Regions from separate parts of the Pseudomonas viridiflava genome, predicted to be linked through region 2. Evidence: riboswitches for the same ligand, from Rfam matches in the RefSeq annotation. Region 2 holds a riboswitch; each other region holds the start of a gene.

Region 1 (7,905 bases), 880 kb from region 2:
CGGCCACTGCGAAACATGGGATCGGCATCCGGCGCGCCCCAGCGGGCGTTCACCGCGTCACGGTTGGCCTGCGGCAAAGCATTGAAGGCTTCGAGGTACTCATCCAGCGCCATGCTCTGCTGACATGGACGCTGGTCGATGCTGTCCAGATCGTTGGTCACGCCGCCGAGCAATTGATGAATGAGTTCGGTGCCGCTGTCAGGCAGCCCGGCCAGCGGATAGCCCTCGGCCTGCATGGCGCGCAGGATATTCAGCGCGGCGGCGGGCGTGTCCAGCCCGACGCCGTTGCCGATTCGGCCATCGCGGGTCGGGTAGTTGGCGAGAATCAGCGCCACACGCTTGTCGGCGTTGGGCAGGCGCGCCAGCAGAATCCAGCGTCGTGCCAGTTGGGCAACGAAGTCCATGCGCTCGGGATGCGCCCGATAGCAGACCACATCGGACTGACTGCGCTCGCTGCGCCATGCCAGGTCCTTGAAACTGATGGGGCGACTGATGATGCGTCCGTCCAGTTCCGGCAAGGCGATGTGCATTGCCAGATCGCGGGCACCCAGGCCTTGTGCGCTGGCACTCCAGGCAGGCTCGTTGTCTTGCGCACAAATGGCCTGGATCACCGGAACATCGCGCCGAAACGGTCGCAAATGCGGCGCTTCCGGGCTCGACTGGGCAAAGCCGGTGGTGTTGAGGATCAGCTCGACGCCGGCCTCATCCAGCCAGTCTTCTACCTGCGTGAAGCAGCCAGCCTCCTTTAGGCTGGCGACGGCGATCGGCAAAGGGTTGAGGCCCTGCGCCTGCAGTCGCTCGCAGAACTCGTCGATGAACCCGGTGTTGGCGGCCTGCAGGTGCGAACGATAGAACAGCAGCGCTGCAACAGGCTGATCGTTGCGCCAGTCAGCCCGCCAGTCAGCCAATCCGGCAGTTGCCCGCTTCGGATGATAAATAGCGGTGCGTGGCAGCGGCTGGGGTTCGGCCCATGAATAATCGCGCGCCAGCCACGTGCTGGCGATGCAGCTATAAAGATCCAGCGCATTCTGCAGACCGCCCTGACGCAGGAACTGCCAAAGGCGGTTGCAGTCGGTTGCTGCAACGGTGCTCAGGTCGATCAGCTCCGGATCATGCCGGTCACACCCCGGCACCATAATCACCGTGACGCCCTGCGCGGCCAGCTCCATCAACCGCTCGACGCCGTAGCGCCAGTAGCCGATGCCGCCATGCAACGACAGCAGGATGACCTTGGCGTAGCGCAGCACGTCGTCGACGTACAGGTCGACCGACGCGTGATTCTGCACCTGCATCGGGTTGGCCAGACGCAGGCTGGGGTAGTCCTCCGGCAACTGCCGGGCCGCTTCGGCGAGCAGCGCGAGGCTCGAATCGCCGCTGCAGAGAATCACCAGATCGGCCGGGGTCTGCCCCAGGTCAGCGATGCTGTCGTCGGGTACAAAACCGCCGGGCTGGGTTCTCAGCAGGTGCATGGGTCAGCCTGCGATCGCAGCGTTGAGTTGAGCTTCCAGCGCGGCGGCGTCCAGTTCCTGGCCGATCAGCACCAGATTGGTCAGGCGCTCTTCGTCGGTGCGCCAGGCACGGTCGAAATGCTTGTCGAAACGTGTGCCCACGCCCTGGATCAGCAGGCGCATCGGCTTGCCGGGAATCGCCGCGAAGCCTTTGACCCGCAGGATGCCGTGCTGCACGACCAGTTGGGTCAGCGCCTTGAGCAATACTGCTTCATCGGCCTGTGGCAGCTTGATGGAGATCGAATCGAAGGCGTCGTGATCGTGATCATCGTCTTCACCGTCGTGATGGTCATGGTGCGTCTTGCGACCGTCGATGTGGACTTCGGATTCGGCACCGACACCCAGCAAGACGCTGATCGGCAGACGGCCACTGCTGGCCTCGATCACCTTGACGGCAGGCGGCAACTCTTCGGCGACTTCGGCGCGAACCCTGGCCAGACCGTCAGCGTCGATCATGTCGGCCTTGTTGAGGATCACCAGATCGGCACTGGCCAGTTGATCGGCGAACAGCTCATGCAGCGGCGACTCGTGGTCCAGGTTCGGGTCCAGCTTGCGCTGGGCATCGACCTGATCCGGGAAGGCCGCAAAAGTACCCGCCAGTACTGCCGGGCTGTCGACGACAGTAATGACCGCGTCGACCGTGCAGGCGTTGCGGATTTCCGGCCACTGGAAGGCTTGAACCAAGGGCTTTGGCAGTGCCAGACCGCTGGTTTCGATCAGGATGTGATCCAGATCGCCGCGACGGGCAACCAGCTCGCGCATCACCGGGAAGAATTCTTCCTGAACGGTACAGCAAAGGCAGCCGTTGGCCAGCTCGTAGACACGACCGTTGGCTTCCTCTTCGGTACAACCGATGGTGCACTGCTTGAGGATTTCGCCGTCGATACCCAGCTCGCCGAATTCGTTGACGATCACGGCAATGCGACGCCCTTCGGCGTTATCGAGCATGTGCCGCAACAGGGTGGTCTTGCCCGAGCCCAGGAAGCCGGTGACGATGGTGACGGGAAGCTTGGCCAGTGTTTTCATCAGATGCCCTTGTGGCAATGCGGCGGGCAAACAGGACGAGAGCCACGTGCGACGCACGCGGATCAGATCGCCACCGGATCACCCCGCCCGGTTGTAGTGAGAATTCGCAGGCCTTGGCCCGGTTCGAGGCAGGTCTCCTGGCTTACGGCAGCGCATTGCAGGCTTTCGGGCCTTGCCAACGCGCGCTCATCGCGCCTTCCCGCCTGGGCAGTGGCTGTGCGATGAACATGACCGTTTACAGTTGCGGGGGCAGCTGCGGCATTGACCGCATTCCCGTCTTAGCTGCGCTTGCGCACTGGGCTGCAAGCGAAGAACCTCGAACCGGCAAGGCTACGCAGTGACCGCTGGCAGGTCAATCGCTGAGATTGACGATCCCCCGCCACGCGTGGTCTCCTGTGCACCTTGTTACGGGTGCCCCTCACGGGGTGAAACGGGAAACCGGTGCGCTCAGATCGCTGAGCAAGTCCGGTGCTGCCCCCGCAACGGTAAGCGAGAGGAAGTCAGATCCACTGTGCTCAGGCATGGGAAGGTGACTTTGAAGGACGGACAGTGCTGTCACGTCCCCTCGCGAGCCCGGAGACCGGCCCGCTACGTTTGTAAATGACACACCCGCGGTGGGCGGGCGCCATTGAAACCTCTGACGTTCGTCAGCGGGTATCTGTGCGCATGGCCCGCTTTCGCCCAACGTCTCCAGAGGGAACGCCATGACGACCATCAGCAGCAGCCATTCGGCCGCAGCCAGCTCCACCCGCACGCAACGTCTCACCGCCGCCATCAGTGCCGCTCTGCTGGGCGCGTGCCTGGTGTACTTTGCCGGGTTCTCGCACATCGCCGCCGTGCACAACGCGGCACACGACACCCGCCACAGCGCCGCCTTCCCTTGTCATTGAGGACAACACAATGTTCAAGCGAATCGCCTCCACCGCAGGCTTCACCGGCCTGCTCGCAGCGCTGCTGCTGACCCTGTTGCAAAGCTTATGGGTCGTCCCGTTGATCCAACAGGCCGAGACCTACGAAAACGCACCCGCCGAACATGTGCATGAACAGGCTGGCGGCGTTGCGGCCGAGCACAGTCACGAACATGACGAAGCCGCCTGGGAACCGGAAAACGGCTGGCAGCGCGTGCTGTCTACTACCGGTGGCAATCTGGTGGTCGCGGTTGGTTTTGCGCTGATGCTAGCCGGGCTTTACACCTTGCGCGCACCGGGCAGCCCGCTTCAGGGCGCCGGATGGGGACTGGCCGGTTTCGCCGTCTTCGTGCTGGCTCCGACCCTGGGCCTGCCACCGGAACTGCCGGGCACCGCAGCGGCCGAACTCGGTCAGCGTCAGTTCTGGTGGATTGGCACCGCGGCCTCTACCGCTGCTGGCCTCGCGCTGCTGATCTTCGGTCAGAACCTGCTGCTCAAAGTGCTGGGCGTTGCCATTCTGGTTGCGCCTCATGTGATTGGCGCACCGCAGCCGCTGGTTCATGAAAGTCTCGCGCCTGAAGCACTTGAATCGCAGTTCATCATCGCTTCGCTGCTGACCAATGCCGTGTTCTGGGTAGCATTGGGCCTGATCAGCGCCTGGCTGTTCCGCCGCAACAACGCCGATCTGCAGCATGCCGAACCGTACCCGGCCTGAGCAGACGAACGCCCTGCCCGCTTCAGTCATTGTCGCGGGCCTGGGGTGTCGGCGCGGTTGCTCTGCCCTGCAGTTGCATGAACTGCTGGAGCGCCACCTCGATGCGCATGGACTCGACATGAGCGACATCACCGCGCTGGCCTCCATCGACCTGAAAAGCGAAGAGCCCGGCCTGCTGGCGCTGGCGCGGCAACTGGCCGTGCCACTGGTGTTCTTCAACGCGGCGCAATTGGTGTACTGGGATCTTCACCTCACCCATCGCTCGGCGAATGTGCTGCAACACACCGGCTGTCACGGCGTCGCCGAAGGTTCGGCGCTGGCCCTTGCGGCGCAATTGGGTGATGGCACTGCCGGACTGGTGATCGAACGCCAGAAAAGCACCCACGCCACATTTGCCTTGGCAACCAGCCCCGCAACCGGCGGATAATCCCGGCAATGACTCATTTCAGGAGATTCCCTTGACCGTTTTTTTCATCGGTGCAGGCCCCGGCGACCCGGAGCTGATCACCGTCAAGGGCCAGCGCCTGATTCGCAGCTGCCCGGTCATCATCTACGCAGGCTCGCTGGTGCCCGTCGCGGTGCTGGAGGGCAATCAGGCCGTGCAGGTGGTCAATAGCGCCGAACTGCACCTGGAACAGATCATCGACCTGATCAAGACCGCTCATGCGCAAGGCCAGGACGTGGCACGCGTGCATTCGGGTGATCCAAGCCTGTATGGCGCCATCGGCGAGCAGATCCGTCATTTGCGCGAGTTGGGCATTCCCTTTGAAATCATCCCAGGCGTTACGGCAACGGCGGCTTGTGCGGCGTTGCTCGGCACAGAGCTGACCCTGCCGGACATCTCGCAAAGCGTGATTCTGACCCGCTACGCCGACAAGACCTCAATGCCGCCCGGCGAAGAATTGGCAAGCCTTGCTCAGCATCGGGCCACGATGGCGATTCATCTGGGGGTCAACAATCTGCACCGGATCATCGAAGAGCTCATACCGCATTACGGCGCGGACTGCCCGATTGCCGTGGTGCATCGCGCAAGCTGGCCGGATCAGGACTGGGTACAGGGCACGCTGGCGGACATCGAAGAAAAGGTGCAGGCCAAGGGGTTCCGGCGCACCGCGTTGATACTGGTAGGACGCGTGCTGGCAAACGATACGTTCAGCGATTCATCATTATATCGGGCAGGTCATGCCCATCTGTTCAGACCTTAGCGGCAGAGCTCGGCGAACAGCGGGCGCTGGCAACGGCATGGAAATAGTCAGGCGTGGATCCGGCGTCACTGAAACGACGCAGATCGTCCGGTGGCGGCTGACGTGACTGGACCGGCTGTGTACGGACCTTTTCATTCACCTGCGAATCAGGCGTGATATCGCTGCCAAAGTGGGGAAACGGCTCTTGCGCCGCCCAACTTCCGGCAGCCAGCAACAGCAATACGAACACACCCGCGATGGGTTCCTTGGTACCGCGCATGGATCCGGGCATAGATCTCTCCTCCAGCCGACTGATGACGGCCCGTTACACCGATGACTGACCGAGCGTAAGCGCTCGAATGTCGCGAACATGTGAACGCATGGTGTGAGTCAATGCGTAAATGTACACATGAGTCTGTTTTCGAACAACATCACAGTCGGGGCTCATTCAAACGGTTCCTCGCCTTGCAGCTTGGTGCGATGCATCAAACGCCCGCATTCCGGGTCATACGCCTCGGCACGATGCAGGGTGCCCGTGTTGTCCCAGATCACCAGATCACCCACCTGCCATTCGTGGCTGTAGCTGAACGAATCACCCGTCGCCCACTCCCGCAATTCGACCAGAATACGTGCGCTCTCGGCCCGGCTGACGCCTGCCACCTGCTGCGCCGTGCAGCCCAGAATCAGCGATTTGCGACCTGAGCGATGCGTCCACACCAGCGGCAGTTCTTTCTCGCCAATGGCCTGCATGACCTTGAACGTCGCCAGACTCGGCTCAGGATTGTAGTAAAACAGCGACGACCAGGGCGCGTGCACGACACGCATGCCGGCATAGCGCAGCTTGTCCGCCGAAGACAGCGCCTCATAAGCCGCATACGTATTGCAAAACCCGGTATTGCCACCCCAGGTCGCCGTCACCTTGCAGGCCAGAAGCGAGGCCAGGATGGGCACATCACTGCTGGTGCCGTCGATGTGCCAATAAAGCGAACCCTTCAGAAACTCGGCACCCGCCGGGTTCACCTTGGCATCCAGCGTAATTTTGGTGACATTCTGACCGTCGCTGGCTTCTGCCGAAAACGCGCCCAACGTGCGGGTGAACGCGATCTGCTCGGCATCGCTGAAACCGATTCGCGGAAAAACCAGCACGCCCCGCTGCTCCAGCAAACCGCGGATCTCGTCCGCAAGCTCGCCGCTCAGTAGCTCCTCTTTGGTATTGAGAATCCGGGTGCCGATGACAGGCTTGATCGGCTCGTGAAGCAGACGCGTTTTCGAAGTGGCTAACATGATGCGACCCTCTTCATAAGTGAACCTTACGGTACGCTTTTGAAAATTATCACGCAAGCGCTCATTTGGGATGACGGCATGAAGTCGTGGCAGTGCCAACTCACAGGCACGCTTGCCGATTAAAGCTGTCCCAATGGTTCAGCTCCCGCCAAGAGGCCCTCATGAAAATCGGCATCATTTCCGACACCCACGGTTTGCTCCGCCCGGAAGCGATCAACGCGCTCCAAGGTTGCAAGCAGATCATCCACGCCGGAGACATTGGCAGCGCAGAGATCGTCGAGCAACTCGAGGCAATCGCGCCGTTGCACATTGTGCGTGGCAATAACGACGTGGATTCGTCCTGGGCGAACGACATTGCCGATCACCTGATTTTCGAACTAAGCGGCTGGCAGGTATTGCTGGTACACGACATCGCCGATGTGCCTGCCCTGCTTGATGAGCGCACACGGCTGGTGGTCACCGGGCATTCGCACAAACCGCTTATTGAATGGCGCGGGGAGCGGTTGTACATCAACCCCGGCAGTGCGGGACGGCGTCGTTTCAAACTGCCGGTGACCTTGGCGTTGCTCGATGTGCAGGGGTCTTCGCTGGAGCCGCGGCTGGTGAGATTAATCGATTAGACGACTTCGGATGCCTCGGTTTTTACAAATCGCGAAACATCAGCCACTGCGCCATACCCCAGGCATCAAAGCGTTCCTGCAAATGCCAGCCACGCTTGGCGTAATACGTTTGCTGATCGTGCGTGTGCAGGTACAACCGGTTTACGCCACTCCGTTTGGCATGGCTGCAAATGCTTTCGATCAACTCGGCTGCAAGTCCCCTGCCCCGAGCTTCCGACCTGACAAACACGCACGCTAGCCAAGGTCCGAGCTCGGGTCGGTCAGATAGATCGTTATCGGCAAACGCTGCGCCACCCAACAACTGCCCGTCCTCAATCGCGATGAGGCATTTCCACTCATTGTTGTACTGCCCCTCGGCAAACTCTTCCTCCCAGTCGGCCAGCGATTGCTGCGCAAACTCGTAGGTGAACTGCCGATGCAGCCACAGCGCCATCGTGTCGCTGTGTTCCATGTGGTCGATGAGCCAGTCCAGGCGGTGCATGAATGCTCCTTGAGGTTGGATGAAGTGTGATCTACGGACTAACCCTAGTCGTCGGGGGGCATTTATGGGTAATCATCGCTCGACCCCATCGCCAAAACCGCCGATTCGACGCGCTCTGATAGACGTCGAGTAACTGGCGGGCGCTTATTGTTCTTTCACGAATATCAGCCATCAGCGCC
Region 2 (7,905 bases):
AAAATCCGCCTCACCACTGATCGTGCCCATCGCTCTGCGTGGGCACGCCTCCCGTGACGCTCCGCGTCACAAATGGCACAGATTGCGGACTCAGTGAGCCGGGCGCATGACGTGGATAACGCTGGAGCTTGGGCATACATCTGCACCGCATTCAAGAGCGGACGCGGAGCGTCCTGGGAGGCGTTACCACGCTGGAGCGTGGGAACGATCATCATCGTATTCCCGCATGAGGACTTGTGTACACCGATGAGCGCAGTGCGATGGGCACGATCATTACCCGTATGAAGCTGGCGCAGCATTTGTATTACCCTGCGTCTTCATTCACAAGATCCGTTGCCATGACCCTTACTATCCAGGAAGTCACCCGCGCCGAAATTTCTGAAACCATCGAGTTCGCCATGCGTGCCCGAGCCGAGGTTTTCCCCATGCTCGATGCCGCCGTGCTCCCTGCCGATCTGGCAGCCTTCGAACAGGTGTACCTGAACGGCGACAGAGGAAAATTTCTGACTGCACGTCATGACGGGAAGATCATCGCGGCTGTCGGCTATTTGCCGTTCGATCATCGCTTTCCACAACTGGACTACGTCGGTCGCGATACCGTGGAGATCGTGCGCCTTTACGTCATGCCTCAGTTCCGGGGTGATGGTCTGGCCAGTCGCCTGTGTGAAGCGCTGTGGGCGCACGCCGAAGCTGGCGGGATAGAGGTGCTGTACCTGCACACCCATCCGTTTCTGCCCGGCGCGATCCGCTTCTGGGAAAAGCAGGGATTTTCGGTGACCGACGTTGAAACCGATCCGGTGTGGAACACCACGCATATGGAGTGCGTGCCTGGCGAGCGGCAACGGAATCCCGAGGGCGAGTAAACGCCTGCCCTCAGGACTGACTCATATCAGCGCGGAGCGCGCTGGCGTGCGGTCTTCATCAGGTCTTCAGGCGTGATATGGCCGACGACTGCCTTGGCCGCGGCGCTGCCCGGCAGTGGCAGGTCCAGAATGTGGCCTTTCATCTTGCCCACCACGTGCATCTCACAGGGTTTGCAGTCGAACTTCAGGGTCAGCACTTCGTCCCCATGAATCAGCTGCATCGGTGCGACCTTGGTGCGCACGCCGGTCACGCCCTTGGCCTGTTTCGGGCACAGGTTGAACGAGAAACGCAGGCAGTGCTTGGTGATCATGACCGGCACTTCGCCGGTCTCTTCGTGCGCTTCATAAGCCGCATCGATCAGTTGCACACCATGACGGTGGTAGAAATCACGCGCTTTCTGGTTGTACACGTTGGCCAGGAACGACAGGTGTGACTCAGGATAAACCGGAGGCGGCGTGGTTTCAGCCTTGCGGCCGCCCTGAGGATGCGCCTTGATGCGGGCTTCGGTCAGCGCTTCGATGGTGTCGCGGCGCAGGGTCTTGAGCTGGGAGTTGGGCACGAAGAACGCTTGGGGTGCGTCCAGCTTGATGTTTTGAGCGTAGTAAATCGTGGTGCCCAGTTGGGACAGCAGATCGCGCAACTGGTCCAGCGCCTGTTCCGGCTTGTTCGCCGCGCCAAACGGGCCGTCCAGATGCGTCGTGACGCTGACGCCTTCTTCGCTGATCGCGGTCAGGTTCAGGCGCTCTTCACGCAGTTCAACCTGCCATTGAATGCCGATCCGGCGTTCGGCCGAGGTCTTTAACAAGGCCTGCTGCCAGTTGTGGTCCAGGTTACGGCTCAGAGGGTGATTCGGACGCAGGCGGGAGAGGGCAGCCGGCATCTCGTTAGGCTCGACGCGATAGCGCCAGCGTTTTTCACCGTCTTCCTCGAATTCGCCTTTGAGCTCCGCGACGTTGGCGCGGAAACCCACCACTTCACGTTTGATCAGCACGTTCAGCCCGTCGCCGTTGGACAGCGGCTCGTGGGTGACGGCGATCAGGTCGCGCTTGCCCAGTTTCTCCACGTTGCCGACCAGCAGGCCGGTGAAGGTCGGCGTGTCGAACGCGCCGATGTCGATCTTGCGGTCGCTGACGAAATAATCGGTGCTGCCACGGTTGAAGGTCTTTTCCGGGTCCGGCACGAAGAAGTGTGCAGTACGGCCGCTGGAGGCGCGCGCCAGATCTGGGCGGTCTTCCAGAATATCGTCCAGACGCTGGCGGTAATACGCGGTGATGTTCTTGACGTAGCCCGCATCCTTGTAGCGTCCTTCGATCTTGAACGAGCGCACGCCTGCTTCGACCAAGGCACGCAGGTTGGCGCTCTGATTGTTGTCTTTCATCGACAGCAGGTGTTTTTCGAAGGCCACGACGCGACCCTGATCATCCTTCAGGGTGTACGGCAGGCGGCAGGCCTGGGAGCAGTCGCCACGGTTGGCGCTGCGGCCGTTCTGCGCGTGGGAGATGTTGCACTGCCCGGAGAACGCCACACACAGTGCGCCGTGAATGAAAAACTCGATGGCTGCGTCGGTTTCGTCGGCGATCTCGCGGATTTCCTGCAGGTTCAGCTCACGTGCCAGTACCAGCTGAGAGAAACCGGCCTGATCGAGAAACTTCGCCCGGCCCAGCGTGCGGATGTCGGTCTGGGTGCTGGCATGCAGCTCGATGGGCGGAATGTCCATGTCCAGGACGCCGAGGTCCTGCACGATCAATGCGTCCACGCCCGCGTCGTAGAGCTGGTGAATCAGCTTGCGGGCCGGTTCCAGCTCATCGTCATGCAGGATGGTGTTGATCGTGGTGAAGATGCGCGCGTGGTAGCGATGGGCGAACTTGACCAGTTCGGCGATATCGCTGACCTCGTTGCAGGCGTTGTGTCGTGCGCCGAAGCTTGGCCCGCCAATGTACACCGCGTCGGCGCCATGCAGAATGGCTTCACGGGCGATGCTCGTGTCCCGTGCGGGGCTGAGCAATTCCAGGTGGTGTTTGGGTAGGGACATGGCTACGGCATCCGACGGCGGGCAAAGCGCGCATTGTAGTGCCATGGGCCGCGCTGCGCACCTGCGCTGATCGCTGCTGCGGCATTTACTGACTGTCGGCGGGGGGAGGCGGCTGTTTCAGGGCGATCGCAGACGCAGAATCCGCGAGCCATCGAACGGGTCGGTCAGCCAGCGGCCCACCACCCCGAAGGTCTCCAGCAGCCGCTCGGGAGTCAGCACCTCGGCGGGTGCGCCCAGCGCGACCATGCGGCCCTTTTCCATGACCGCCACCCGGTCGCAGTCCAGCGCCTGATTCAGGTCATGCAGGGCGATGACCGTGGTCACCGGCAACGCCTTGACCAGACCGAGAATGGTCAACTGATGCTGGATATCCAGGTGATTGGTCGGCTCGTCCAGCAACAGGATGCCTGGCCTCTGTGCCAGCGCCCGTGCGATATGCACCCGTTGCCGCTCCCCGCCCGACAGGGTATGCCAGGCGCGCTTGATGAAAGGCAGCATGTCCACGTCCACCAGCGCCTGCCGAACGATACGGTCGTCGTTGTCGCTCCAGGGCGCCAGCGCCGACAACCATGGCGTGCGGCCCAGTTCAACGGCATCCAGTACCGTGATCGCGTCGCTGGTTTCTGCCTGTTGCTCGACCACCGCCAGCGCGCGGGCAATGTCGCGCCGGTTCAGGCTCGACAGAGGCCGTTCGCCGATCGTTACCTGACCGCTGGACGGCTTGTGGATGCCGGACAACAGCTTGAGCAGGGTCGATTTGCCCGAGCCATTCGGCCCCACGATGCCCAGCGTCTCGCCTTGCGCGATGCTCAGATCCACCTCGCGCAGCAGTGTTGCGCCACGGACCGAATAGCCAAGCCCCTTGCAACCGAGCGCTGGGGTGCCGATATCGGGAGTGAAGGCGTTCATCGTGTCCTGTTCCCTTGAATGAGGATCAGCGCAAACACCGGTGCGCCGATCAGGGCGGTGATCACCCCGATGGGCAGCGCCTGACCCTTGATCAGCGTGCGGGAAAGAATGTCCGCAGCGATCAGGAACAGCGCGCCGCTCAGGGCGCTCAGCGGCACCAGTCGGGCATGGCGCACGCCGGTGAGCATCCGTACAGCGTGGGGGATTACCAGACCGACAAAACCGATGGACCCCACAATCGAGACCATCACTGCCGTGACCAGTGCCGCAGTGGCGATCAACACGATCTGCACCCGCCGTACGGCGATTCCCAGAGACGCGGCGGAGTCACTGCCGAAGGTGAAGGCATCCAGTGCGCGCCGATGCCAGAGGCACACCAACAGGCCGAACAACGCTGCCGGAACAGCCATCCACACCGAAGGCCAGCGTACGCCACTCAGATTTCCCAGTAGCCAGAACATGATGCCGCGCGCCTGTTCGGAGCTGGCCGACTTGGTGATCAGGAACGAGGTCAGCGCGTTGAACAGTTGCGAGCCGGCAATGCCCGCCAGAATGATCTGCCCGGCGGCCGTGTTGCCTCGCGATGAGTGGGCGAGCAGGGCGACCAGAGAGAACGCCACCAGCGCACCGACAAAAGCGCCTGCCGACATGGAAATGACCCCGGCACCGAAACCCAGAATCGCGACCATGACTGCGCCGGTCGAGGCGCCTGCTGAGATGCCCAGCAGATAAGGATCGGCCAGCGGGTTGCGCAACAGCGACTGCAGCACCACGCCGCAAATGGCCAGCCCGGAACCGCAGGCAGCGGCGACGATGGCGCGGGTCAGCCGGTAGTTCCAGACGATGCCTTCATCGATGGGGTCCAGCGCGTAGCCCGCCGCCCACAGTTTATTGGCCAGCACCTGAAACACCACCTGCAGGCTGATCGAGGTTTCGCCAATGGCAGCGCCGACGATGATCGCCAGCACCAGCACTGCCGAGACCCAGATCACATGGCCGAGCGCGACGGGCAATCTCATGGAGTGGCGTTGAAGTGGTTGGCGGCGGCAGACAGCTCTTCGATGCCCGTGAACAGGCGCAGGCTGGCCTGCATGCCTTCGGCGTCGATGATCACGATGCGGTCATGCTTCACAGCGTCCATGTTGCGGGTCACCGGGTCAGATTTGAGGAATTCGATTTTCTTGCGGTAATCGTCGGCCGGGAAGCGACGACGGTCCATGCGGGCGATCACCAGGATGCTCGGGTTGGCCTTGGCGATGGTTTCCCAGCCAACAGTGGGCCACTCTTCGTCGGACTGGACGATGTTGCGCATCCCCAGATTATTGAGCATGAAGTCCGGAATACCCTTGCGACCCGCGACGAAAGGGTCGGCTTTCAGGTCGGAGCTTGAGAACCAGAACACAGCTGATACGTCTTTGTCGTGGTTCTGTTTGACGTTGGCCACTGCGGCGCTCAGACGGGCCTTGAGATCGGCGACCAGTTTGTCGCCGCGATCCTGCACGTCAAAGATTCGCGCCAGTTGCTCGATGCTCTTGTAGATGGTCTCGATGCGAAATGCCTCGAGGCGCGTGCCGTCGGCGCCAACCAGATTGTCCTTGCCTTCGCAGTCGGACGGCATGAGGTAGGTCGGGATTTTCAGTTCATGGAACTGCTCCCGCGTGCCGACTGCGCCTTGCTTGCCGACCATCCATTCCAGCTGCACGGCAACCAGTTCGGGACGTTTGCCGATCACTGCCTCAAAACTGGGTTCGTTGTTGGCCAGGCGCTCGACGTTGTCGTTCTGCTCTTTGAAGCGCGGCAATACATCGTTGAACCACAGGGAGGTGCCGACCAGTCTGTCCCCCAGGCCAAGCTCGTAAAGCATCTCCGTGCCCGACTGGCCGATGGTCACTGCTTTGGTCGGTGCATGCTCGAACGTCAGCGAGTAACCGCAGTTTTCAAGGGTCAGCGGATAGTGGGTCGGTGCGGCGAACGCAAGGCTTGAAAGGGTCAGGCTGGCAGCGAGTGCGGCAAGGCGGGGCAGTGACATGGAATGCGACCTCGATTCGAACGTGTGTCAGGGCGCACGCACAACAGGAAAACACATCCCTGCCTGCCGGAAACGGCAGCACTCGGCGCACTAAGGCCAGGCGCAAGGATGTCCTTCCCGGACACCCCGCCGGTTAGTGATTGATTCAGGTCGGCAGGTCTCCTGACTGGCACGTCATCGCCTGACTCCGGCCTTCCCGGGGATCACCCAGTGGCAGTGGTGGAGCTGGCTCGATGCCTACAGTTGCGGGGGCAGTTTCGTTTCGGCTCGTGGCGCGAGGCGGGCGAATTCCCTGTTAGTTCCTCTCGGAAACCGACGGGCGGCATGGTAAACGATAAGGGATGGGCTCGCTATGGCTTTGCACGCAGGCGTTGCAGGCTGTTGATCAGGTGCAGACGCATGGCTGCGCGGGCGGCGTCGCGATCCTGATGGGCCAGAGCGTCGAAGATCTGTTCCTGCTCGCGCTGCTGAATATGAGGATCGTCTTCCATCTGCAACGACGTGACGTTGCCGAAACCGCCGCGTGTGCGCGGCAGAATGCTGCTGCCCAGCTGGTTCATTACATCGGTGAAGAAACTGTTGGCGGTGCACAGGGAAATGCGGCGATGGAATTCGTAATCGGCCTGCAGGGTGTCCTGGCCGGTCCGTACGCAGCGGTGCAGTTCGTCGAGCGCCTGACGAATGGCGCTCAATTGCTCGGGCGTGCGACGTTGTGCAGCCAGCGCAGCGGCTTCGGGCTCCAGACTCAATCGCAGTTCAATGATCGCCACGGCGTCGCCAGGTGTGCCGATGGACAACTCGTCCGATTGATCGGCCCTGGCCTCGGAGGCGTCGACCACGAAGGTGCCGATGCCATGCCGGGTCTCGACCAGTCCTTCGGCCTGCAGGCGCGACATGGCTTCACGGACAACGGTACGACTGACCCCGGTTTCACGAATGATCACCTGTTCGGTGGGCAGCTTTTCGCCGCTCTGGATCTCGCCTTCGCGAATTTTGCGGGCGAATTCGGCGACCAATTGCTGGGTCAGGCTGGAACGGCGGCCTTTCGGGGATGCGGTAGGTTCCATGGCGGGTGATCAGGTCCGTGTCGGGGCGCTGAGTATAACCTCACTCAGGGCGTGTTTTGTGCGGGGATCGCAGCCTATACTCGGGTATTCGATAGACATGAGGCTGCAATGTCGGACAACGCGCTTTCCTCGCAAAAGAATCATCGCCGCCTGGCTGAAACCCTGGTTGACCGCTTTGCCCAGCGCATGCGTGACGGTGTGCTTCAGCGTGGCGAGAAGCTGCCTTCCGAACTCAATATCATGGAGGCCGAGGGCGTCAGCCGCACGGTGGTGCGCGATGCGTTGTCGCGGATGCAGGCGGCGGGGCTGGTGGAAACGCGTCATGGGGTCGGGACCTTCGTGCTCGATATGCCACCGCCGGAAGGGTTTTCCGTCGGGCCTGCCACCATTGTCACGGTGGCGGATGTACTGAACCTGCTTGAGTTTCGTCTGAGTCTTGAAGTCGAAGCGGCAGGTCTGGCGGCGCAACGACGCAGTCCTGAAGCATTGCTGGAGCTCAAGCGGGCCTTCGACGCGCTGCTGGAAGGGCCGCAGAAGTCCGGAACGACCATCAACGCCGACTTTCAGTTTCACCTCAAGATTGCCAAGGCGTCGGGCAATGCCTACCTGATCGATATCATGAAACACCTCGGCACCAAGCTGATTCCCCGCACCCGCATGAACTCGGCCTACACCGGCCAGAGCGACCGAAATGCCTATCTGGCTGGCATCAATGCCGAACACCGGCAGATCTACAACGCCATCGCCGAAGGCAACGTCGACGCCGCACGTTCGGCCATGTACCTGCACCTCAACGGCAGCCGCATGCGCCTGCGCAGGACACAGGCCCTGTACAGCGACTGACATCGAAGGGACGCAGAGCGTCCCGGTGTGCATGCCGACGCGGAGCATCGGCACGATCAACTTTGTCAGCCTTACGCTGATCGTTCCTCACGCTCCAGCGTGGGAATGCCTCTTGGGACGCTCCGCGTCCTGGCGACCTGCGGCAGTGCTCGGCCAGCCCT
Region 3 (7,905 bases), 870 kb from region 2:
AGTACATCAAGGCTGTCGAGGAAGTAATCCACTTCGTGCTCGCCGACCTCACGCACCACATAACCCTGCTTGCGCCAGGCATGCGCATGTTCGGCGTAGCACGGCGACAGCACGCCCACCCGACCCGCACTGCGCACTCGCGGCAGCGCCTGGATCGCCGCCTGCGAACCCGCAACAGGCAACACCTGTGACACGCCGTAATAGGCACAGGCGGCAGTCTCCAGACCATCATCGTTCTCGGGCAGGCGCGCCCAGGCACGCAAAGGAATGTCCGGTACCGGCGCGGACCACGGCGCGATGCCGGTGGACAGGTCCAGCCAGTCGGCCTGATTGATGCCATAGTGCTGCGCCGCAGCGCGCAGTCGTCCGCCGTGCTCAAGCATAGAATGCTGTCCCGACGCACAGCACCAGCAACCAGAGCCACACGCCGCGCTGCACCAGTTCCCAGCCACGGTCGATGGAGTCGGCATCAGCGGGTGCGCCTTCGCCCAATTGCGGACGCTGATGCAGCTCGCCGTGATAGATCGCCGCGCCACCCAATTCGACGCCCAGCGCGCCAGCACCGGCCGCCATCACCGGACCTGCATTGGGACTGTCCCAGGTCGGTCCCTGAGTGCGCCAGCATCGAAGTGCCAAACGGGTTTTGCCCAGCAGCGCGTAGGTCAGCGCCACCAGGCGTGCAGGAATATAGTTAAGCAGGTCATCGATCTTCGCCGCCGCCCAGCCGAAACGCTCGAAACGTTCGTTACGATAGCCCCACATGGCATCCAGCGTATTGCTCAGGCGATAGAGCACCACGCCTGGAACACCGGCCACGACAAACCAGAACAGCGCAGCAAATATTGCATCGCTGCCGTTTTCCAGCACCGACTCGGTGGCCGCGCGGGCGACTTCGGTCGCATCCAGTTCGCTGGTCTGGCGGCTGACCAGATAGCCGACGCGACGACGCGCCTCTTCCAGATCATCGCTGCGCAATGCCTGGGCCACCGGCTGCACATGCTCACCGAGGCTGCGCATGCCCAGCGCGCAATACAGCGCCAGAATCTCCACCAGCCAGCCCACGAACGGTGCCCAGCTCAGCAGCGTGGCCAGCAGTGTCAGCGGGATCACCGCCACGAACCAGGCCGTGACGCCATGGCTGCGCCAGCCCCGGCCGCCGCTGTTGAAGCGCTGCTCCAGACGATTGGCAAAGCGCCCGAACGCCACCAGCGGATGAGAGCGTTTCGGCTCGCCGAGCAGCGCATCCAGCGCAACTCCGGCCACGCTCAACAGCGCCACACTCATTGACTCACTCCCCATTGATTCTCATACAGCAGTTCACTCAGCGGACGCGCCTGCGCCCAGCCTTCCAGCACCAGCATGGGTGCGGGATAGAATTCCTTTACCGGGCCCAGGCAGAGAATCGCCAGCGGCTTTGCGCCTTCCGGCATCGCCAACAGATCGGCCAGTGCGTCAGGGTCGAACAGCGACACCCAGCCCATGCCCAGCCCTTCGGCGCGTGCAGCCAGCCACAGGTTCTGAATCGCGCAGGACAACGACGCCATGTCCATTTCCGGCAGGGTGCGACGACCAAAGATGTGCTGCTCGCGACCTTCCATCAGCGCGGCAACCAGCACCTCGGCGCAGTCGTTGATGCCTTCGACCTTAAGCTTCATGAACTCGTCGGTCCGCTCGCCCAGTGCCTCGGCCGTGCGGACCCGCTCTTCTTCGACCTGCGCCTGCATCCTGACGCGCAGCGCCGGGTCGCTGATCCGAATGAACCGCCAGGGCTGCATCAGGCCAACGCTGGGTGCCTGGTGTGCAGCCTCCAGCAAACGGGCGAGCAGTTCGGGCGCCACGCTGCCACCGACGAAGTGCCGCATGTCGCGGCGCTCGGCAATGGCGCGGTACACCGCTGCCCGCTCTTCATCATTGAACGCATGTTCGGTCATGGCTTGAACAGGGCCGCAATCGCCTGGGGACAGGACGGAAAATAGAAATGGATGTAGGAAGCAGTCAGGCGACCCTCGCGATAAACCGCTTCCGCCCCGCGCCCGCCGTTGGGGCTGACGCCTCGGCCAATCGGCTGCAGTTCGGTGGTGGTCAGCGAATGGTGATAGGTGTGACCGCGCAACTCGCCTTCCGGCATCTCGACCGCCTGCAACGCCAGCGCCGCCAGCCGTTTCTGCATGGCCGCTTCGCCCGCCAGCAGGCCAACCAGTTCAGCGCGCACGCCTTCAACATCGGTCAGGGCTTCCAGCAGATACAGCATGCCGCCGCATTCGGCCAGCGTGGGTTTGCCGGCCGCATGGTGCGCGCGGATGTCGGCCAGCATCGTGGTGTTGGCAGACAGTTCGACGTGATGCAACTCGGGATAGCCGCCGGGCAAGTACAGGCTGTCTGCTTCAGGCAGATGGCTGTCGCGGATCGGTGAGAAGAAGCTCAGTTCCGCGCCCATGTTGCGCAGCAGATCGAGACTCGCGCCGTAGGTGAACGCAAACGCTCCATCGCGAGCCACGGCAATCCGCACCCCGTCCAGCCAGCGCTCGACATGAACCGGTTCTGGCGCAGTGAACGTGACCGCAGGCGGCAAGGCCACCTCGCAGGTGGTGGCCAGGGCCGCAGCGGCCATGTCCAGACGCAGGTCCAGGTCGTTGAGTTCGTCGGCCTGCACCAGCCCCAAATGGCGACTGGGCAGTTCGAAGCCGGTTTCACGAGACAGCGCGCCATACCAGCGCAGGCCTTCGGTCAGGCTGTTTTCCAGCAACTGCGCATGACGCACGGTGCCCACGCGGTTGGCCAGCACGCCGGCAAACGGCAGGTCAGGCTGATAGCGCGCCAGCCCCAGCGCCAGAGCACCGAAGGTCTGGGCCATCGCCGTGCCGTCAATCACGCCGAGGACCGGTACGCCGAAGTGGCGCGCCAGATCAGCACTGGACGGCGTGCCGTCGAACAAGCCCATCACGCCTTCGATCAGGATCAGGTCCGCGTCTTCGGCGGCTTCCCACAGAAGGCGACGGCTCTCGTCGGCGCCGACCATCCACAGGTCCAGCTGAAACACCGGCGCCCCGCTCGCCCGCTCGAGAATCATCGGATCGAGAAAGTCCGGGCCACACTTGAAGACCCGTACCTTGCGCCCCTGATTACGGTGCAGGCGTGCCAGTGCTGCGGTGACGGTGGTCTTGCCCTGACCGGAGGCCGGTGCAGCGATCAGTACTGCCGGGCAATCCCTGGGGCTTCTCATGACCGGATGCTCATAACGGAATGGCTCACAGTTCGATACCTTTCTGCGCCCGGATGCCGGACTGGAATGCATGTTTGACCACGCCGATATCCGAGACGGTATCCGCGAGGTCGATCAATTCGGGTTTTGCGCCACGGCCGGTCACCACCACATGCTGCATGGGCGGACGGGCCTGCAGATCGGTCAAAACCTGCTCAAGGTCCAGATAGCCGTGCTTGAGAGCGATGTTCAGTTCGTCGAGCACCACCAGACCGATAGCCGGGTCGCGCAGCATTTCCAGACTCACGGCCCAGGCAGCCTCGGCGGCCGCGATATCGCGCTGACGATCCTGGGTTTCCCAAGTGAAGCCCTCGCCCATCACGTGATAGCGCACCTGCTCGGGGAAGCGGCGGAAAAACATTTCCTCGCCTGTGCTGTTGCGCCCCTTGATGAACTGCACCACGCCGCACTGCATGCCATGGCCCATGGCCCGCGCAAGCATGCCGAACGCCGAGCTGCTCTTGCCCTTGCCATTGCCGGACAACACCAGCAACAGGCCGCATTCATTGGGCGAGCTGGCGATACGTTCGTCCATCACGGCTTTCTTGCGCTGCATGCGCGCCAGATGGCGTTCGTCGCGTTCGGGGGATTCGTTCATCTCGGCTCTCCGCTCGGGGGGTCGCGAAAGCAGACGGAAGGACAGCACTGAACAGCACGGCAACGCCCTGCACAGAGCATCACCCTCCGTGATGCAATTGAGTATTTCAGGCCGGTCTCCGGGCTCATGAGCGGGTCATCCGGGCTGCACGCCTTCCCGCGTCGAAACGCAGTGGCACGATGCACAGCCTTGACTCATTTACCGTTGCGGGGGCAGCGCCGGAATCGGATCGTCAGACCCTCACCGGCTTCCCTGTTTCACCCTGCCAATCGGGAGGATTGCAGAGCACCTGAAACAAACCGCGAAGGGTAGAGGGTTGGGGGTGGAGCGTCAATCGACACCGCAGTACACAGGGCATAAAGGCCATTCACTTGCATGACGCCGCCGGATGGTGGCTCGCAATTGAACCTCGGCGGTCAGGGTGTCTCTATCCCTTACTGGACCAAGCCTTTGTCGATGGAGATTCACGATGTTCAAAATCAGACCACAGTACGCTGTACTGCTTCTGCTCGCAGGCGGCCTCGCGGCGTGCGGCGAGTCTTCGACCTTGCAGGTCTCGGATGGAACAGGGCCTTCTCCAAAACTGCCGGAGCCGAACAAGACGCTGATTCCGACGGTCAACATCGCCCCGGCCATCGGCTGGGAAAAGGACGCAAAACCGGTGGCCGCGCCAGGCATCCAGGTTGGCGCCTTCGCTGAACATCTGGATCACCCGCGCTGGCTGTACGTGCTGCCCAACGGCGACGTACTGGTCGCGGAAACCAACTCACCGGCCAAGCCGGATGACGGCAAAGGCATCCGTGGCTGGGTCATGGAGAAGGTCATGGGCCGCGCCGGTGCGGGCGTACCGAGCGCCAACCGCATTACCCTGCTGCGCGACACGAACAACGACGGCGTGGCCGAAACCCGCAGCGTCTTTCTGCAGAACCTCAATTCGCCGTTCGGCATGACGCTGGTGGGCAACAAGCTGTACGTGGCCGACACCGACCGCCTGATCAGTTTCCCGTATGAAAACGGCCAGACCTCGATCAGCGCCCAGCCGACCAAAGTGGTCGACCTGCCGGGCGGCACGCTGAATCACCACTGGACCAAGAACGTCATCGCCAGCAAGGACGGCAGCAAGCTGTACGTGACGGTCGGCTCCAACAGTAACGTGGCCGAGAACGGCATGGACAAGGAGGAAGGCCGTGCGGCGATCTGGGAAGTGGACGCTGCCACCGGCAATCACCGCATCTTCGCCTCGGGGCTGCGCAACCCCAACGGGATGGATTGGGAGCCAACCACTGGAAAACTGTGGACAGCCGTCAACGAGCGTGACGAGATCGGCAGCGATCTGGTGCCCGATTACGTGACCTCGGTGCAGGACGGCGGCTTCTATGGCTGGCCTTACAGTTACTACGGCCAGCACGTGGACGAGCGCGTCAAACCGCAGAACCCGGCACTGGTCGCCAAGGCCATCGCCCCCGATTATGCGGTCGGCCCGCACACAGCATCACTGGGGCTGGTCTTCGCCGACGGCAAGACGCTGGCAGCGCCGTTCAACGAAGGCCTGTTCATCGGCCAGCATGGTTCGTGGAACCGCAAACCGCACAGTGGTTATAAGGTGGTGTTCGTGCCCTTCAGCGGCGGCAAACCCAACGGCGCGCCTGTCGACGTGCTGACCGGCTTCCTCAACAGCGACGAAAAGGCCATGGGCCGTCCGGTAGGCGTGGTCAATGACCATCGCGGCGGATTGCTGGTGGCGGATGATGTGGGCAACAAGATCTGGCGCGTGACGTCGGCGAAGGCGGCTCAATAATGCAGTGACGCTCAGAGCCGGACGCGGAGCGTCCTGAGAGGCATTCCCACGCAGAGCATGGGAACGATCATGGTCTCAAGCACACTGATCGTGCCCATCGCTCCGCGTGGGCATGCCGCCCGTGACGCTCTGCGTCACAAATGGCACAGACTGCGGACTCAGTGAGCCGAGCGCATGACGTCGAAAACGCTGGAGCTTGGGCACACATCTGCGCCACATTCGAGAGCGGACGCGGAGCGTCCTGGGAGGCATTCCCACGCAGAGCGTAGGAACGATCATGGTCTCAAGCACACTGATCGTGCCCATCGCTCCGCGTGGGCATGCCGCCCGTGACGCTCTGCGTCACAAATGGCACAGACTGCGGACTCAGTGAGTCGAGCGCATGACGTCGAAAACGCTGGAGCTTGGGCACACATCTGCGCCACATTCGAGAGCGGACGCGGAGCGTCCTGGGAGGCATTCCCACGCAGAGCGTAGGAACGATCACCACTTACTGAATGAACGTGGCTTTTCCCACAATCCGCTGTTATCTGCACAACAGCGGCAGAAGCTTGCGGCATCAGCGATCAAGGACGATTCTGTGCCAGGTCCGACGGCTGAATCACGCGCTTGGCGTTGAGGTAGGCTTTCTGCCAATACGGCTTGTCGAGGCTGTCGAGTTTGACCGTGCCGCCGGTCGCTGGGGCATGTACGAAGCGGCCTTCGCCGACGTAGATCCCTGCATGGGAAACCTGCGAGCCGCCCGAGGTGGCGAAGAACACCAGATCCCCTGACTGCAGCTGTTCACGGCGCACATTCGGCGCGCCCATCACCACCATGTCACGCGTGGAGCGCGGCAGGGAAATCCCCGCAGCGTCGCGGTACACATAGCCGATCAGGCCACTGCAATCGAAACCCGAATCCGGCGTGTTGCCACCCCAACGATAGGGCGTGCCGACCAGCCCCAATGCGCGAAACAGCACATCTTCGGCGGCCTGGGAAAGAATCTGGGGGGGAGCAGTTACCACCGGACGCTGAACGATCCGGGGCTGGGGAGGCGGCGGTGCGCTGGCGCAGGCGCCAAGCAACGCGGCAATAGAGATAACCATCAGGCGCAAAGCAATCGACATAACCACAACAACCTGATCCGGATGCGGCTTACGCTGCCGAGAAGCTCAAAAACGAAAACAGGCCATCGGCCTGTCTGCGTTTTCCATATTTCATTTACTTACGGCGTTTTACTGCGGTCTTGACTGTAGTCGATGTCATCGCCGTTGTCTGCGTGGCAACTGCTGGCGTCTTCACGGCTACGGCACCGGGTGCCATTGCCAGAGGACGCTTGGCTTCGATAAAGGTCTTGCTCCAGTAAGCGTCATCGAGGCTGTCGATGCGTACACCACCGCTGCGGCGGCTGCTGGAGTGGATGAACTGATCGTTACCGGCGTAGATCGCTGCGTGGCTGACGCGACCACGGCCGCGTGTGCTGAAGAACAGCAGATCACCCGGCTTGAGGTTGTTGCGCGAGACCAGAGGCGCATCGACGTTGATCATTTCACGCGTCGAGCGCGGCAGGTTCATGCCAGCCTCTTCGCGGAACAGGAAACCGATGAAGCCGCTGCAATCGAAACCCGAACGGGTCGAAGTGCCGCCGAACTGGTAACGCGTACCGATCAGGGCCTTGCCACGTTCAAGGATGCTGTCGGCCAGAACCGGCAGTTTGTAGGATTGGTTGTCAGCAAACTGGGCCAGTTCGTCTTCAGTGGCCATCTCGTCCTGCAGGGCGGCGGCATCGGCGCGGCGGGCAGCGGACTGGGCGGTGACGGTGTTCTGATAACGAGGCGCTTGCTGAGCCTGTTCTTGCTGAGAAACCGGCATATTGGCCGAGCAACCGAACAGGAATGTGACGAGTGCGAGGGGCACGAGGGGTGCGAAGCGAACAACTAGCATGGGCACGACCGTGGCTGAACTGTTAAGAAGGCGAGACTATGCCTTCTATCCAAGTCATTTGCAAATTCAATCGAACTAAATGTGACTTATGAGTTTTTCCATGACATGTGCCGCCCGGCACTTCAAAAACACGTCCATTTGCGCGCTGTGATCGGTCGCCTCAGGATTGATTTCTGCCGTAAAACCCCCGGAAACTCTGGTCCTGATCACCGGCTCATGAATATAGGGGAAGCTTGCGGTGGTGCCGATGGTCAGCACCGCGTCATAGCCTATAGCCAGTTGTTCATACAGTGTTTCCAGGGCCTGTTCCGGGAGCATTTC

Evidence for each region. A riboswitch is a leader RNA that binds a small molecule or an ion and turns the genes downstream of it on or off. The one in region 2 is predicted to bind cobalamin.
Region 1: it holds a riboswitch for cobalamin, as region 2 does, so the genes downstream of both, cobW (cobalamin biosynthesis protein CobW) here and CFBP1590_RS11510 (ABC transporter substrate-binding protein) in region 2, are expected to answer to the same signal.
Region 3: it holds a riboswitch for cobalamin, as region 2 does, so the genes downstream of both, cobO (cob(I)yrinic acid a,c-diamide adenosyltransferase) here and CFBP1590_RS11510 (ABC transporter substrate-binding protein) in region 2, are expected to answer to the same signal.

The regions. Positions count from the first base shown of each region.
Region 1 is NZ_LT855380.1:3,361,897-3,369,801, forward strand. It holds gene cobN (cobaltochelatase subunit CobN) at 1-1,469, opposite strand, end outside; gene cobW (cobalamin biosynthesis protein CobW) at 1,473-2,534, opposite strand; cobalamin riboswitch at 2,645-2,868, opposite strand; cobalamin riboswitch at 2,927-3,137, shown strand; gene CFBP1590_RS15080 (CbtB domain-containing protein) at 3,239-3,424, shown strand; gene CFBP1590_RS15085 (CbtA family protein) at 3,435-4,157, shown strand; gene CFBP1590_RS15090 (cobalamin biosynthesis protein) at 4,135-4,584, shown strand; gene cobM (precorrin-4 C(11)-methyltransferase) at 4,616-5,362, shown strand; gene CFBP1590_RS15100 (hypothetical protein) at 5,352-5,621, opposite strand; gene CFBP1590_RS15105 (TauD/TfdA dioxygenase family protein) at 5,786-6,625, opposite strand; gene CFBP1590_RS15110 (metallophosphoesterase family protein) at 6,787-7,245, shown strand; gene CFBP1590_RS15115 (GNAT family N-acetyltransferase) at 7,268-7,726, opposite strand; gene CFBP1590_RS15120 (serine/threonine-protein kinase) at 7,758-7,905, opposite strand, start outside.
Region 2 is NZ_LT855380.1:2,481,683-2,489,587, forward strand. It holds gene CFBP1590_RS11490 (GNAT family N-acetyltransferase) at 339-863, shown strand; gene CFBP1590_RS11495 (peptidase U32 family protein) at 890-2,896, opposite strand; gene CFBP1590_RS11500 (ABC transporter ATP-binding protein) at 3,014-3,805, opposite strand; gene CFBP1590_RS11505 (FecCD family ABC transporter permease) at 3,802-4,824, opposite strand; gene CFBP1590_RS11510 (ABC transporter substrate-binding protein) at 4,821-5,834, opposite strand; cobalamin riboswitch at 5,970-6,166, opposite strand; gene CFBP1590_RS11515 (FadR/GntR family transcriptional regulator) at 6,185-6,901, opposite strand; gene CFBP1590_RS11520 (FadR/GntR family transcriptional regulator) at 7,010-7,744, shown strand; gene CFBP1590_RS11525 (oligogalacturonate-specific porin KdgM family protein) at 7,905-7,905, opposite strand, start outside.
Region 3 is NZ_LT855380.1:1,613,756-1,621,660, reverse strand. It holds gene cobD (threonine-phosphate decarboxylase CobD) at 1-383, opposite strand, end outside; gene cbiB (adenosylcobinamide-phosphate synthase CbiB) at 376-1,284, opposite strand; gene bluB (5,6-dimethylbenzimidazole synthase) at 1,281-1,931, opposite strand; gene CFBP1590_RS07665 (cobyrinic acid a,c-diamide synthase CobB) at 1,928-3,223, opposite strand; gene cobO (cob(I)yrinic acid a,c-diamide adenosyltransferase) at 3,249-3,860, opposite strand; cobalamin riboswitch at 3,953-4,168, opposite strand; gene CFBP1590_RS07655 (PQQ-dependent sugar dehydrogenase) at 4,330-5,658, shown strand; gene CFBP1590_RS07650 (C40 family peptidase) at 6,225-6,767, opposite strand; gene CFBP1590_RS07645 (C40 family peptidase) at 6,862-7,584, opposite strand; gene CFBP1590_RS07640 (NAD-dependent deacylase) at 7,660-7,905, opposite strand, start outside.